Skermanella sp. TT6: one gene and its partner. The protein of the gene in region 2 interacts with the protein of the main gene of each other region in a pairwise test. Links are inferred from orthologs where the notes say so. Each region holds a gene or a part of one and is shown on either strand. Other genes may lie near its edges.

The links.
Region 1: the proteins of IGS68_RS13475 (region 2) and rlmB interact in binary tests that used the Escherichia coli proteins (3 or more experiments, as listed by UniProt). The link is inferred for Skermanella sp. TT6 from one-to-one orthologs.

What each region holds. Positions count from the first base shown.
Region 1 is NZ_CP067420.1:1,614,140-1,620,710, forward strand. The notes cover bases 3,683-6,571. They hold rlmB (23S rRNA (guanosine(2251)-2'-O)-methyltransferase RlmB), read right to left. Parts: upstream 5,606-6,571; coding sequence 4,760-5,605; downstream 3,683-4,759. Other genes in these bases: IGS68_RS07575 (bifunctional 2',3'-cyclic-nucleotide 2'-phosphodiesterase/3'-nucleotidase), read left to right, coding at 3,683-4,750; tuf (elongation factor Tu), read left to right, coding at 6,057-6,571. Outside these bases: IGS68_RS35420 (SDR family NAD(P)-dependent oxidoreductase), read right to left, coding at 1-663; IGS68_RS07560 (NAD-dependent epimerase/dehydratase family protein), read right to left, coding at 702-1,820; IGS68_RS07565 (hypothetical protein), read right to left, coding at 1,980-2,354; more of IGS68_RS07575, read left to right, coding at 2,801-3,682. UniProt on the Escherichia coli protein: Specifically methylates the ribose of guanosine 2251 in 23S rRNA.
Region 2 is NZ_CP067420.1:2,852,979-2,858,292, forward strand. The notes cover bases 2,354-5,314. They hold IGS68_RS13475 (NAD(P)H-hydrate dehydratase), read right to left. Parts: upstream 4,587-5,314; coding sequence 3,120-4,586; downstream 2,354-3,119. Other genes in these bases: IGS68_RS13470 (malonyl-CoA decarboxylase), read right to left, coding at 2,354-3,044; IGS68_RS13485 (P-II family nitrogen regulator), read left to right, coding at 5,095-5,314. Outside these bases: tig (trigger factor), read right to left, coding at 1-902; IGS68_RS13465 (hypothetical protein), read right to left, coding at 1,224-1,454; more of IGS68_RS13470, read right to left, coding at 1,572-2,353. UniProt on the Escherichia coli protein: Bifunctional enzyme that catalyzes the epimerization of the S- and R-forms of NAD(P)HX and the dehydration of the S-form of NAD(P)HX at the expense of ADP, which is converted to AMP.

The DNA of each region.
Region 1 (6,571 bases), 1.2 Mb from region 2 along the record:
CGCATGGAAGCCCCGTGCGCTGGACTCGTCCGCGGCCAGGTCCAGGAGCGACGACCAGTAGACCCGGTCGGCCGGAGCCTCGGCCGCGGCGAGAAAGGCCCTGATCTGGCCGCGCTCGTCATGGCGCCAGGTGGAGAAGCCCGTTCCGGTGATCCACAGGGCGGGGACCCGGCCGGCCCCGGCCATCGCCTGGGCGTACTCTTCGACGACCGCTTCCCAGCCCGGCCAGGACGTATCGCCGGTGCCGGGGAACGCCCCGATGCCGACGGCGTCGATGTCGCCGAGGCCGCCCCGTTGCGCCAGCAGTTCCAGGGCCGCCGGATCAAGGCCGCTCAGCACGACCTTGCGGCCGGCCTGCCGGATCGCGGCGGCCGCTCCGGCGATCGCCGCGATCCGGCCCGGTGCGGCGGCGATCTCGACCCACTCCACGGCGGGCAGGGCCGGGAGGAGCGTCCCGACGGCATCGGGCGCATCGGCCTCGCCGAGGGCGAGGACCGGCAGCAGGTCGAACTCCGCCGCGAGGCGCGGGAGCAGCCAGCCGTGCCAGCCGCCGGAATCGGCCTGGACGCGCAAGCGGCGCACGCCCAGTCCTTTCAGGGCCGCCACGGCCTGTTCGGCGCGGGCTCGGTCGTCGGGTCGGAAGGTTGTGGTGAAGCCTGGCATGGCCGCGGGCGGATCCCTGGGGGTGTCCCGGTCGCCCATCATACGGCCAAACCCCTGGCCGCCAGTTCGCGGCTCGCCTGGTCGACCCGATCCACCGCGATCTGGCCGTCGAGCCACGCGGCCAGCTCGACCATGCCGTCGGCCAGCGACGTCTCGGGCCGGTAGCCCAGCAGCCGTTGCGCCTTGCCGATGTCGGCGAAGCAGTGCCGGATGTCGCCGACGCGGAACTTCTTGGTCAGCGTCGGCGCGATGCGCGACTTGCCGAGCGAGGCGGCGAGCTGCTCCGCAACCTCGACCACGCTGTAGCTTTCGCCGCTGCCGACGTTGAAGACATGCCCGGCGGCGTCCTTGGCGTTCAGCGCCAGATGGCAGGCGCGCGCCACGTCGGCCACATGGACGAAGTCGCGGCGCTGCAGGCCGTCCTCGAAGATCATCGGCGGATTGCCGTTGAGCAGCCGGGAGGCGAAGATCGCGAGCACGCCCGTGTACGGGTTGGACAGCGCCTGGCGCGTGCCGAACACGTTGAAGAAGCGCATCGCGACGGTCGGGATGTTGTAGGCCTGCCCGATCAGCAGGCACATGCGCTCCTGCACATACTTGTTGAGCGCATAGATCGACGACAGCGTCGGCGCCTTGTCCTCCGTCGTCGGGACGGGCGTGATCTCGCCGCCGTCCGGGCCGAGCGGCTCCCACAGGCCGTCCTTGAGCCTGGAGAGGCTGCGTTCGGCCGGGGTGACGATTTCGCCCTTGATGTCGCGGTACAGGCCCTCGCCGTAGATGCTCATGCTGCTGGCGACCACCAGCCGCTCGACAGGCCGCTCGATCAGCGCCTGGAGCAGCACCGCGGTGCCGAGGTCGTTGACGCCGACATAATCGTCGACCTGATACATGCTCTGGCCGACGCCGACCATGGCGGCGAAGTGATAGACGGCGTCGATGCCCTGAAGCGCGGACTTGACCGCGACCGGATCGCGCACGTCGCCGACGCGCAGCTCGATGTCACGGCTGAGATAGTCCGGCCGGGCGCCGCCGCTGCCGTGGACCTGCTCGGATAAATTGTCCAAAACCCGGACTTCATGGCCGGCGGCAACCAGTTCATCGGCCAGGTGCGAGCCTATGAAGCCGGCTCCGCCAGTGATGAGTATCTTTTTTGACATAAGATTGTTTTCCCCGGATTTTCTTCCAGGAGGAGAACGGGATCCGGCCGGTCGATGTTCCAATCATCCTTGCGGGGTAGAGGCTGGTGCAAGGGCATAGGACGGCTCGCCTATGAAGTTCCGGCGAGCCGTTGGGAAGGGGGGATGGGAGGGACGCCGTCAGCCGGCCGAGAAGATCATGATCAGCCCGATGACGAATGCCACCACCACGATGCCGGCGGCGATCATCGGCCCGAGATGGCTCGGAGGCGTGTCCCTGGAATGGGAATTGGCCGGGGCGTGCGCCGGCGCGGCGGGGCTTTCGTACTGGACCTTGGCGGCCGGGGTCGGCACGCCGGCCGCCTCGTCGTCGGTGCCCAGCGGAGAGGTCGCCGGATCGGGCGCGGCCACCTTGTCGCGGAACTTGCCGCTGTCGATCTGGTCTCGGAGATGACCGCGTTCCATCGGGTCGGGACTGGCTGTCTTTGCGGGATCGGGGCGGCTGGCTGCATCGTGCGCCGCGCCCATATCGCGGTCCGTTTCGCGGTCGGCCATTGGGGTTCCCTGCGCCTGTTGCTGTTCGTGTGAGTGGTCTCTTGCGGATGCGCGGCGTTGCGCGCGTCCGGGACATCAACGAGCGGGCAGGGGGTTGGTTCCAGGAAACAAGTCCCGTTAGGGCAGGGCCGCCGGGCGCGCCGCGGCGTCGTTTCTGGATTTTCCGGGTAACTTCCGGCAAACGGGGCTTCGACTGGTGCCGGCTGAGGGATTTGAACCCCCGACCTTCGGTTTACAAAACCGCTGCACTACCACTGTGCTAAGCCGGCCCCGGGTCGAACGGCATGCAGACTAGCGCCGCGGGCCGTGCTGAACAAGCCCGCGGTGAAGATTTCCTCTCCCTGCGCGAAAGGGGAGCAGGCCGGTTGACGCCCGGCGTCCGGTGCCGGTAACCCATGGGCATGCGTGGGGTCCGTGCCCCGCGTTCCGCCCTTCCGGGAGATGAGATGGACCGCAGAAGCTTCCTGTCCGCGCTGGCCCTCGGCGCGGCGACATGCCTGACCGCCACATGCTTCGCCACCGGCGCCCTGGCCGACGCTACCGTCCGGCTCCGGCTGCTCGGCACCACCGACCTGCATGTCAACGTGCTGCCCTACAACTACTATTCGGACAAGGAGGACGTCACGGTCGGGCTGGCGCGCACCGCCACCCTCATCGCCAAGGCCCGGGACGAAGCGAAGAACAGCCTGCTGCTTGACAATGCCGACGCGATCCAGGGCAATCCGCTCGGCGATTTCGTGGCCCGCGAGCGCGGCCTGAGGCGCGGCGACGTCCATCCCGTCTACAAGGCGATGAACCTGCTGAAGTACGATGCCGCCACGGTCGGCAACCACGAGTTCAACTACGGCCTGGATTTCCTCGGCGACGCGCAGGCCGGCGCCGCCTTTCCGGTCGTGGCCGCCAATGTCGAGCGTGCCGGCGACGGCAAGCCCTATTTCAAGCCCTACGAGATCCTGACGCGGCAGGTGGTGGACGAGTCGGGGAAGTCGCATCCGCTGAAGATCGGCGTCATCGGTTTCGTCACCCCCCAGATCACCACCTGGGACAAGGCCGCCCTGGAGGGCCGGGTCGTCACCACCGACATCGTCGAGGCTGCCCGCAAGTACGTGCCCGAACTGCGCGCCAAGGGGGCCGACATCGTGGTGGCCCTCAGCCACAGCGGCTTGTCGGCCGAGCCGCGGGTCGGCGGGGAGGAGAACGCGGCCTGGTACCTCGCCGGGGTCCAGGGGATCGACGCGATCCTCACCGGGCACCAGCACAAGGTCTTTCCCGGCCCGGATTTCGCCGGATTGCCCGACACCGACATGGCCAAGGGCAAGGTCCGCGGCGTCCCCGTCGTGATGCCGGGCTTCTGGGGCAGCCACCTGGGCCTGATCGACCTGATCCTGAAGGAGGAGGGCGGAAAATGGTCGGTCGCCGACGCGGTTTCCTCCGTGCGGCCGATCTGGGAGACCCGGGACAAGCGGAAGGTGGCGCTGGTCGAGTCGGATCCCGCCATCGTCGAGGCGCTGAAGGCCGACCACGAGGCGACGCTGGCCTATGTCCGGCAGCCGATCGGCGAGACGACGGCGCCGATCAACAGCTATTTCGCCCTGGTCCAGGACGACCCTTCCGTCCAGATCGTGACCAACGCGCAGGTCTGGTACGCCAAGCGGATGCTGGCCGGCACCGAGTACGAGGGCCTGCCGGTGCTGTCGGCCGGAGCGCCGTTCAAGGCCGGCGGCCGCGGCGGGCCGGACTATTACACCGACATTCCGGTGGGCCGGATCGCGATCAGGAACGCGGCCGACCTCTATCTCTATCCCAATACCCTGCGCGCCGTGGTGATGACCGGCGCCCAGGTGCGGCAATGGCTGGAGATGTCGGCTGGCGCGTTCAACCGGATCGACCCGGCGCAGGCGGGCGAGCAGCCGCTGCTGAACCCCTCGTTCCCCAGCTACAATTTCGATGTCATCGACGGCGTGACCTACCGGATCGACGTGTCGCAGCCGGCCCGCTACGACGGCGACGGCAAGCTCGCGGCGCCCGCCTCGCACCGCATCAAGGACCTGGCCTTCGAAGGCCGGCCGATTGACGAGTCGCGGCGGTTCGTCGTCGTGACCAACAACTACCGTGCCGGCGGCGGCGGCAAGTTTCCGGGCCTCGACGGGTCGAACGTCATCCTGGAGGCCCCGGACGAGAACCGCACGGTGCTGGTCAACTACATCTTCGACCGCCGGACCATCGACCCGGCATCCGACGGGAACTGGTCGCTCAGCCCGATCGGCGGCGACGCGGTGGTGACCTTCCCCTCGTCGCCGAAGGCGAAGGAGGCGATTCCCGCCGGAAGCAGGATCAGCGCGCTCGGCGACGCCGGCGACGGCTTCGCGAAGTACCGCATCGACCTGTCCCGGTAGGATGCCGGCTCAACGAAGCCGGGCCAGTTCGTAGAGCGCCACCGCCGCGGCGTTGGACACGTTCAGGCTGCCGATCGGCCCGCCGGTCGGCAGCCGGGCGATCTCGTCGCAGCGTTCCATGGTGAGGCGCCGCAGCCCGCTGCCCTCGGCGCCCAGCACCAGCGCGACGCGGCCCTTCAGTTCCATCCGGGCGAGCGTCCTGGCACCCGATTCGTCAAGCCCGACGCACCAGTAGCCGGCCTCGCGCAGCTCGGTCAGCGAGCGGGCGAGATTGACGATCCGCACCAGGGGCACGACTTCGGCGGCACCCGAGGCGCTCTTCGCCAGCGTGCCGGTCAGCTCGGGCGCGTTGCGGTCGGGCAGGACCACGGCGCTGGCCCCGAAGGCGGCCGCGGAACGCAGGATGGCGCCCACGTTGTGCGGATCGGTCACCTGGTCCAGCACGACGATCACGTCGCCCTCCCTCATCGATCCCTGCCGGACGATGTCCTCCAGGTCGATCTCCGGCAGGGGGGCGGCATCCAACACCAGTCCCTGGTGGACGGCGCCGGGCGGCAGCAGGCGGTCCAGCTCGGTCCGTTCCGTCACGGTCGGCTTGGGCCGCTCCAGCCCGGCGGCGCGCGCCTGGTCCAGGGCGCCCGCGAGGCTCGCGAGTCCCGCCTCGGTCGCGAGCAGGCGGGTGCAGCGCCGGTCCGGGTTGGTCCAGGCCGCGGCGACCGGATGGAGCCCGAACAGCAGGCCGGGACGGCCGGACTGGGCGCCGCCGGGCTTGTGCCGGCGGCCGGGCTGGCCGGGCGGCTGGCCGGGTGTCTGGGAAGCGGGATGGGCGGGGCGGGGCGGCTTGCGTCTGGTCATGATGGAACCGACTTTGCCCCGCCTCGAATTACGACGCCAGCGTTGAGTTCGGCCATCTTTAGCCGTTGACATTGGGAGCGAAATTACCATAGTGCGCATCTCCGTCCCGGGCGACCGGGGCGGTTGGAAGGGTGGCCGAGTGGTTAAAGGCAGCAGACTGTAAATCTGCCCGCGATAGCGTACGCTGGTTCGAATCCAGCCCCTTCCACCATCTCTGCCATCAGGGCCGGATCCTCCGGCCGGGATCGGCAGACCGGTGTCGATGGCGCCGTCAGGAAATGGTTCGGGCGGGTGTAGCTCAATGGTAGAGCTCCAGTCTTCCAAACTGGTGACGAGGGTTCGATTCCCTTCACCCGCTCCATTCCTCGACGACGCGGCCGCCGGCTCCGGTAAGTTTTGGTTTTTGATCTTCGGATGGATGTCGGCTAAAGCCGCGGGGACAGAAAGAGCGATGGCGAAGGCGAAATTTGAGCGGACCAAGCCGCACTGCAACATCGGCACGATCGGTCACGTCGACCACGGCAAGACCTCGTTGACGGCGGCGATCACCAAGGTTCTGGCCGAGACGGGCGGTGCGACGTTCACCGCGTACGACCAGATCGACAAGGCGCCGGAGGAGAAGGCCCGCGGCATCACGATCTCGACGGCGCACGTCGAGTACGAGACGGCCAACCGCCACTATGCCCACGTCGACTGCCCGGGCCACGCCGACTACGTGAAGAACATGATCACGGGTGCCGCGCAGATGGACGGCGCGATCCTGGTGGTGTCGGCGGCCGACGGCCCGATGCCGCAGACCCGCGAGCACATCCTGCTGGCCCGGCAGGTCGGCGTCCCGGCGATCGTGGTGTTCCTGAACAAGGTCGACATGGTCGACGACCCCGAGCTGCTGGAGCTGGTCGAGCTGGAAGTGCGCGAGCTGCTGAGCAGCTACGATTTCCCCGGCGACGACATCCCGATCGTCCA
Region 2 (5,314 bases):
TCGAAGCTGTGGGTGTCCGCCAGCTTGTCGAGCAGGGTGCGCTTGACCTTGGACCGCGAGATGCCGGCGTAGTCCTGGCCGATGCGGTCCTTGATCATCTGCTTCAGGGCGGCCAGGTCGTCGGCGCCGAACTTCTTCGCGAACTCGTCGTCGATCACGGCCGGCGCGGGCTCCCGGATCTCCTTGACGTCCACCTCGAACACGGCTTCCTTGCCCTGGAGCTCGGCCGCGGCGTAGTTCTCGGGGAAGGTCACGGTCACGGTGCGGTGATCGCCCGGCTTCGAACCGACGAGCTGCTCCTCGAAGGTCCCGACGAAGCTGTTGGAGCCGAGCTCCAGCCGGTGATCCTTGGCGTCCATGCCCGGCTTCGCCTCGCCGTCGACGGTGCCGGCGAAGTCGATCACCAGGATGTCGCCGTTGCGGGCCGGACGCTCCTCGGTCACGGGCTGCGAATCGCGGCTGCTCTTGGACAGCCGCTCCAGCGTCTCGTCGACCTGCTTGTCGTCCACCTCGGCGACGACCCGCTCCAGCTCGATCGTGGAGAAATCCACCGGCTCGATGTCCGGCAGCAGTTCCACCGCCATGTCGTATTCCAGGTTCCCGCCTTCCGAGAACGAGGTCACCTGGATCTTCGGCTGGAGCGCCGGACGCAGGCCGCGCTCGTCGATCGCCTGCTGCGAGCTGTCATTGACCGCCGCTTCCAGGACTTCGCCCATGACCGACTGAGCATAGCGCTGCTTCACGATGGGCATCGGGACCTTGCCCGGGCGGAAGCCCGGTATCCGAAGCGTCTTGCCCAGCTCCTGGAGCCGGCTGTTGACCTTCGTCTCGATCTCCTGGGCGGGAATGACGACCTTGTATTCACGCTTGAGGCCGTCGGCGCTCGTCTCGGTAATCTGCATTGGACTGGAAGCCTGTTTCGTTGGCGACCGGTGCTCGCCGGTCGCGGCTTGAGAACCTCGGGTACGGCTGGCCTGATGGTGCGGGCGAAGGGACTCGAACCCCCACGACTTGCGTCACCGGAACCTAAATCCGGCGCGTCTACCAATTCCGCCACGCCCGCACAGGCAGCCCCGCGCAGGCGGAAATGGACACCCGCCCGCCGGGTTTGCCTCTATAGCACACCGATTTCGGGACAAACAGGCTAAGATTTCCGCACGAACGAAAGGGGCTCGAACCGGGGCGTGGCCGGCGCCGCGCCGCCCCGGACGCGCCGGCGGGGGTCAGGCGAGCACACGCTCGCTGAACAGTTCGGAAAAGGAGCTGAGGGCCAGGGTCCGCAACTCGTCCGCCGTATCGACGCGCTCGTAATGCACGCTGAAACGGACATGGGGAATTCCGACGCTGTCCTTGGAGACCGCCAGCACGCGCGCGGTCTCGACTATCTTGCCGGGCGTGGTCCGCCGGAAAACCGAACCTTCGATAACGTCTACCGGAGCCTTCCGCCGTCTCAAGAACATGGGTTCCGTCCCGCTCTAGCTTGGTTAATGTCAGCAGATCAAAGACTAGAGGCGCCCTCTTTATGAAGAGTTAAAGCAGCATGCAAAACATTTTAGACAATTTTATTGGCATTATCCGGTACTCTTGAGGTGCGCGCGGACATATGAGGAAACATTGATGTTCCCATCGCCCGTGTATGCTTCATGGTTGGACTCGATATCGGCCAGCTTGTAGCGGTAGTTGATCATCATGCCGGCGGATTGGCGAAGCCCGTTCTCCGACGTGTCGCCGAGCCAGTTGAGCCGCTCCATGCGGGCGCCGTTCGACAGGTGGAAATGGGCGACCGGGTCCCGGGCCCGCTTTCCAGCCTTGGCCTCTATCAGGTAGGTGGCGCACAACCGCATGAGGATCGGCTTCACCACCTTGACGATCGCTTCGTCGCGGTGCCATCCGGGACGGTCCAGCACCGCGGCAAGGCCGGCGGCCGTCTCCGGGGGCAGGATCCCGGCATCCGTGAAGAGGTCGGCGATCCGGGCCCGTTCCGACGTGGTCAGGATATCGCCGTCGTCGCTCGCCTCCGCAGCGGTCATTTCGCCATCGAGCCAGCGCCGGAAGCCGGGGATCGGCGACAGGGTCGCGAAATACTTCAGCTTGGGGAACTCGGCGGTCAGGCTGTCGACGACCCGCTTGATCAGGAAGTTGCCGAAGCTGATCCCAGCCAGCCCCTTCTGGGCGTTGGAGATCGAGTAGAAGATCGCGGTATCCGCCGCCTGAGGGTCCTGGACCGGCGCCGCCTCGTCCAGAAGCGTCTGGACATTGTCCGACATGCCGCTGACCAGCGCGACCTCGACGAAGATCAGCGGCTCGTCGGGCATCCGGGGGTGGAAGAAGGCGAAGCAGCGGCGGTCCGAGTCGAGACGGTCCTTCAGGTCCTGCCATCCCCGGATGGCGTGCACCGCCTCGTAGGCGATCAGCTTCTCCAGCAGCGCGGCCGGGCTGTCCCAGGTGATTCGCCGCAATTCCAGGAATCCGACGTCGAACCAGTTCTTCAGCAGCGTCTTGAGGTCGGCCTCCAGGGCGGCCATCAGCGGGTCGTCCGCCGCCCACTCCAGGAGCTGGGCACGCATGTCCACGAGGAACTTCACCCCCTCGGGCAGACCGTTGAACTGGGTCAGCAGCCGCATCCGTCCCGGCTCGAGGGCCTCGCGGAGCTTCCGCTCCGCCTTGCCGCGCAGCACGGGGTCCGGCGCCTTGTGGAAAGCGTCCACCGCCTGGTCGACCGTGGCCCGGTCCACGTCGAAGTCGCGCGACAGGATCGTCAGGAAATTCCGCCGCCCCGTCGAGTCGAGGCTCAGATAGGTACGCCCCAGTTCGGCCGCCCGGGCGCGCGCCGAGACCTCCCCGCCCCGCCCCGCCAGGCAGGCCTGCATCTGGACGCGGAGCCGGTCCGCATCCTCGCGCGGCAGGTGGGGACGCGGCATCGCGCCGACCGCCTCGCGCGAGAAGGCCGCGATGTCGCGCCAGGCGGAGCGCAGGTTCTCAAGGGTACGGTCGAACAGCGAGGGGGACGGCTGCTCTTCGAGGGGTGCCGGGAGCTGGGTCATGTCCGCGATCTTGGTGGAATCGCGGCCGGCCGATCAAGGGCAAAGCCGCCGCCGCGGCCATCCTTCACGGAAGCTTCACGAGTCCCCGCGCAGGCGCCGCAGCACCGCGGGGAGCGCCTCAGAAAGATCCTCCGCGATCAGTCCGGGACCGACGGCACGGGCCGCCTCCCCGTGCAGCCAGGCCGCCGCGGCGCCCGCGGCGAAGGCCGGCATACCCTGCGCCATCAGGCCGACGGCCAGCCCGGCCAGCACGTCACCGGCCCCGGCCGTCGCCAGCTCGGGCGGCGCGTTGACGTTGATCACGGCCCGGTCGTCGGGCGCGGAGATCACGGTATCGGCGCCCTTCAGCAGCACCACGGCACCCGCCCGGGCCGCCGCCCGCCGAGCCTGCGACAGTTTGTCTCCCTCGATCCCGAACAGGCGCTTGAACTCCCCGGCATGGGGCGTCAGCAGGCAGCGGTCGCTGAGGGCGCGGTACAGGTCGGTCGAATGGTCTGCGAAGGCGGTCAGGCCGTCCGCGTCGACAACCATCGCCTTGCCGGCCCGGAGCGCGCCCAGCACATGGCCGCAGGTCGCCGGCCCGGTTCCCGCTCCCGGTCCGATCAGCACGGCGTTGCGGCGCGGATCGGCCATCAGGTCATCGAAACTCCCCGAGTCGTCGAGCGGCGACACGATGGTGCCGGGGTCGGATGCGGCATAGATCGGGAAGGCCGGCGGATCGCAGGCGATGCTGACCAGTCCCGCGCCGACTCGCCGCGCCGCCCGGGCAGCCAGGCGGGCGGCACCGGTCATCCGGGTGCCCCCGAACACAACGGCGTGGCCCCGGTCGAACTTGTGGCCGTCGAGCCTCGGCCAGGGAAATCCCGAAAGCCAGGATGCCGGCCCGTTCTCGGCGAGCCTCGGCGCGATCCGGTCCAGCACCCGGTCGGGAATTCCGATGTCGGCCACCACCAGGTCGCCGCACAGGACGCGACCGGGCAACAGCAGATGCCCGGGCTTCTTCCGGAAAAAGGTGACCGTCACGGAAGCCGGCGCCGCGGCGCCGAGCACGGCGCCCGTATCGCCGTGGACGCCGCTGGGGACGTCCACCGCCACCGTCGGAATGGCGCGGGCGGCGAGGTCCTCGACCATGGCCCGCGCCATGCCCTCCAGCGGCTTGGACAGGCCGGCCCCGAACAGGGCGTCCACCGCGACATCGGCCCCGTCGAGCAATTCTGGCGCGAGGGGCGCCACCGTCCCGTTCCAGCGGCCCGCCATGACGGCGGCGTCGCCCCGCAGCGCCTCGCGGCTGCCGAGCAGCCCGACCCGCACCGACCATCCCTGCCCCGCAAGCAGGCGGGCGACCACGAAACCGTCGCCGCCGTTGTTGCCGGGCCCGCAGAGCACGGCCACGGTGCCGGGCGGCCGGCGGGCCGCGACGGCCCGGGCGACGGCGGCCCCGGCCGCCTCCATCAGGGTTTCGCCGGAGACGCCGCCCTCGATCGTGAGCGCGTCCGCACGATACATCTCGGCGACCGTCAGCAAAGCGTTCTGTGCTGCCATCGGAGAACTCCCGGTTCGAACTCGGCCATGTCGGCCGGCCGCATGCCGGCAGAACGGCGTGGGGCGCAGCATAACAGCCCGCACTCCCCAAGGGGGGCCGCAGGATGCGCCGACTTCGCCTGGACCTGAAGTGAATTTCCCGGGACGGGATGGGGCGACGGATGGGACTCGAACCCACGACCACTCGGACCACAACCGAGGGCTCTACCAACTGAGCTACCGCCGCCACCGTTGGGGCCGTGTCTATGCCAAATCGCCGGAGCCCCGTCAAGGGACGAAATCGACCTCCGGCGGCCGAAGCGCCACGCGGCGGCGTGACATGTCAAGCTGCACACTGTTTAGGCAATATGCACACCGGTTCATCAGATCCGTGCCGGCTGCGGCGGCAGGCGCTGCTGCGGAAAGGCCGTCCCGCGTGTTCCGGCAAGGCAATCGGGCGTTGGCATGCCCCGTGCTTTACGGGATGATGAGCACCGCTCGGTGGCGCGCCGCCATCCACGGGGAGTCGTTGATCAGCATCATGAAAAAAATCGAAGCCATCATTAAGCCGTTCAAGCTCGACGAAGTGAAGGAAGCCCTTCACGAGGTCGGCATCAAGGGCATTACCGTCACCGAGGCCAAGGGCTTCGGGCGGCAGAAGGGTCATACGGAATTGTACCGTGGCGCGGAATACGTCGTGGACTTCCTGCCGAAGGTGAAGATCGAGGTGGTGATGGACGACAGTCTGG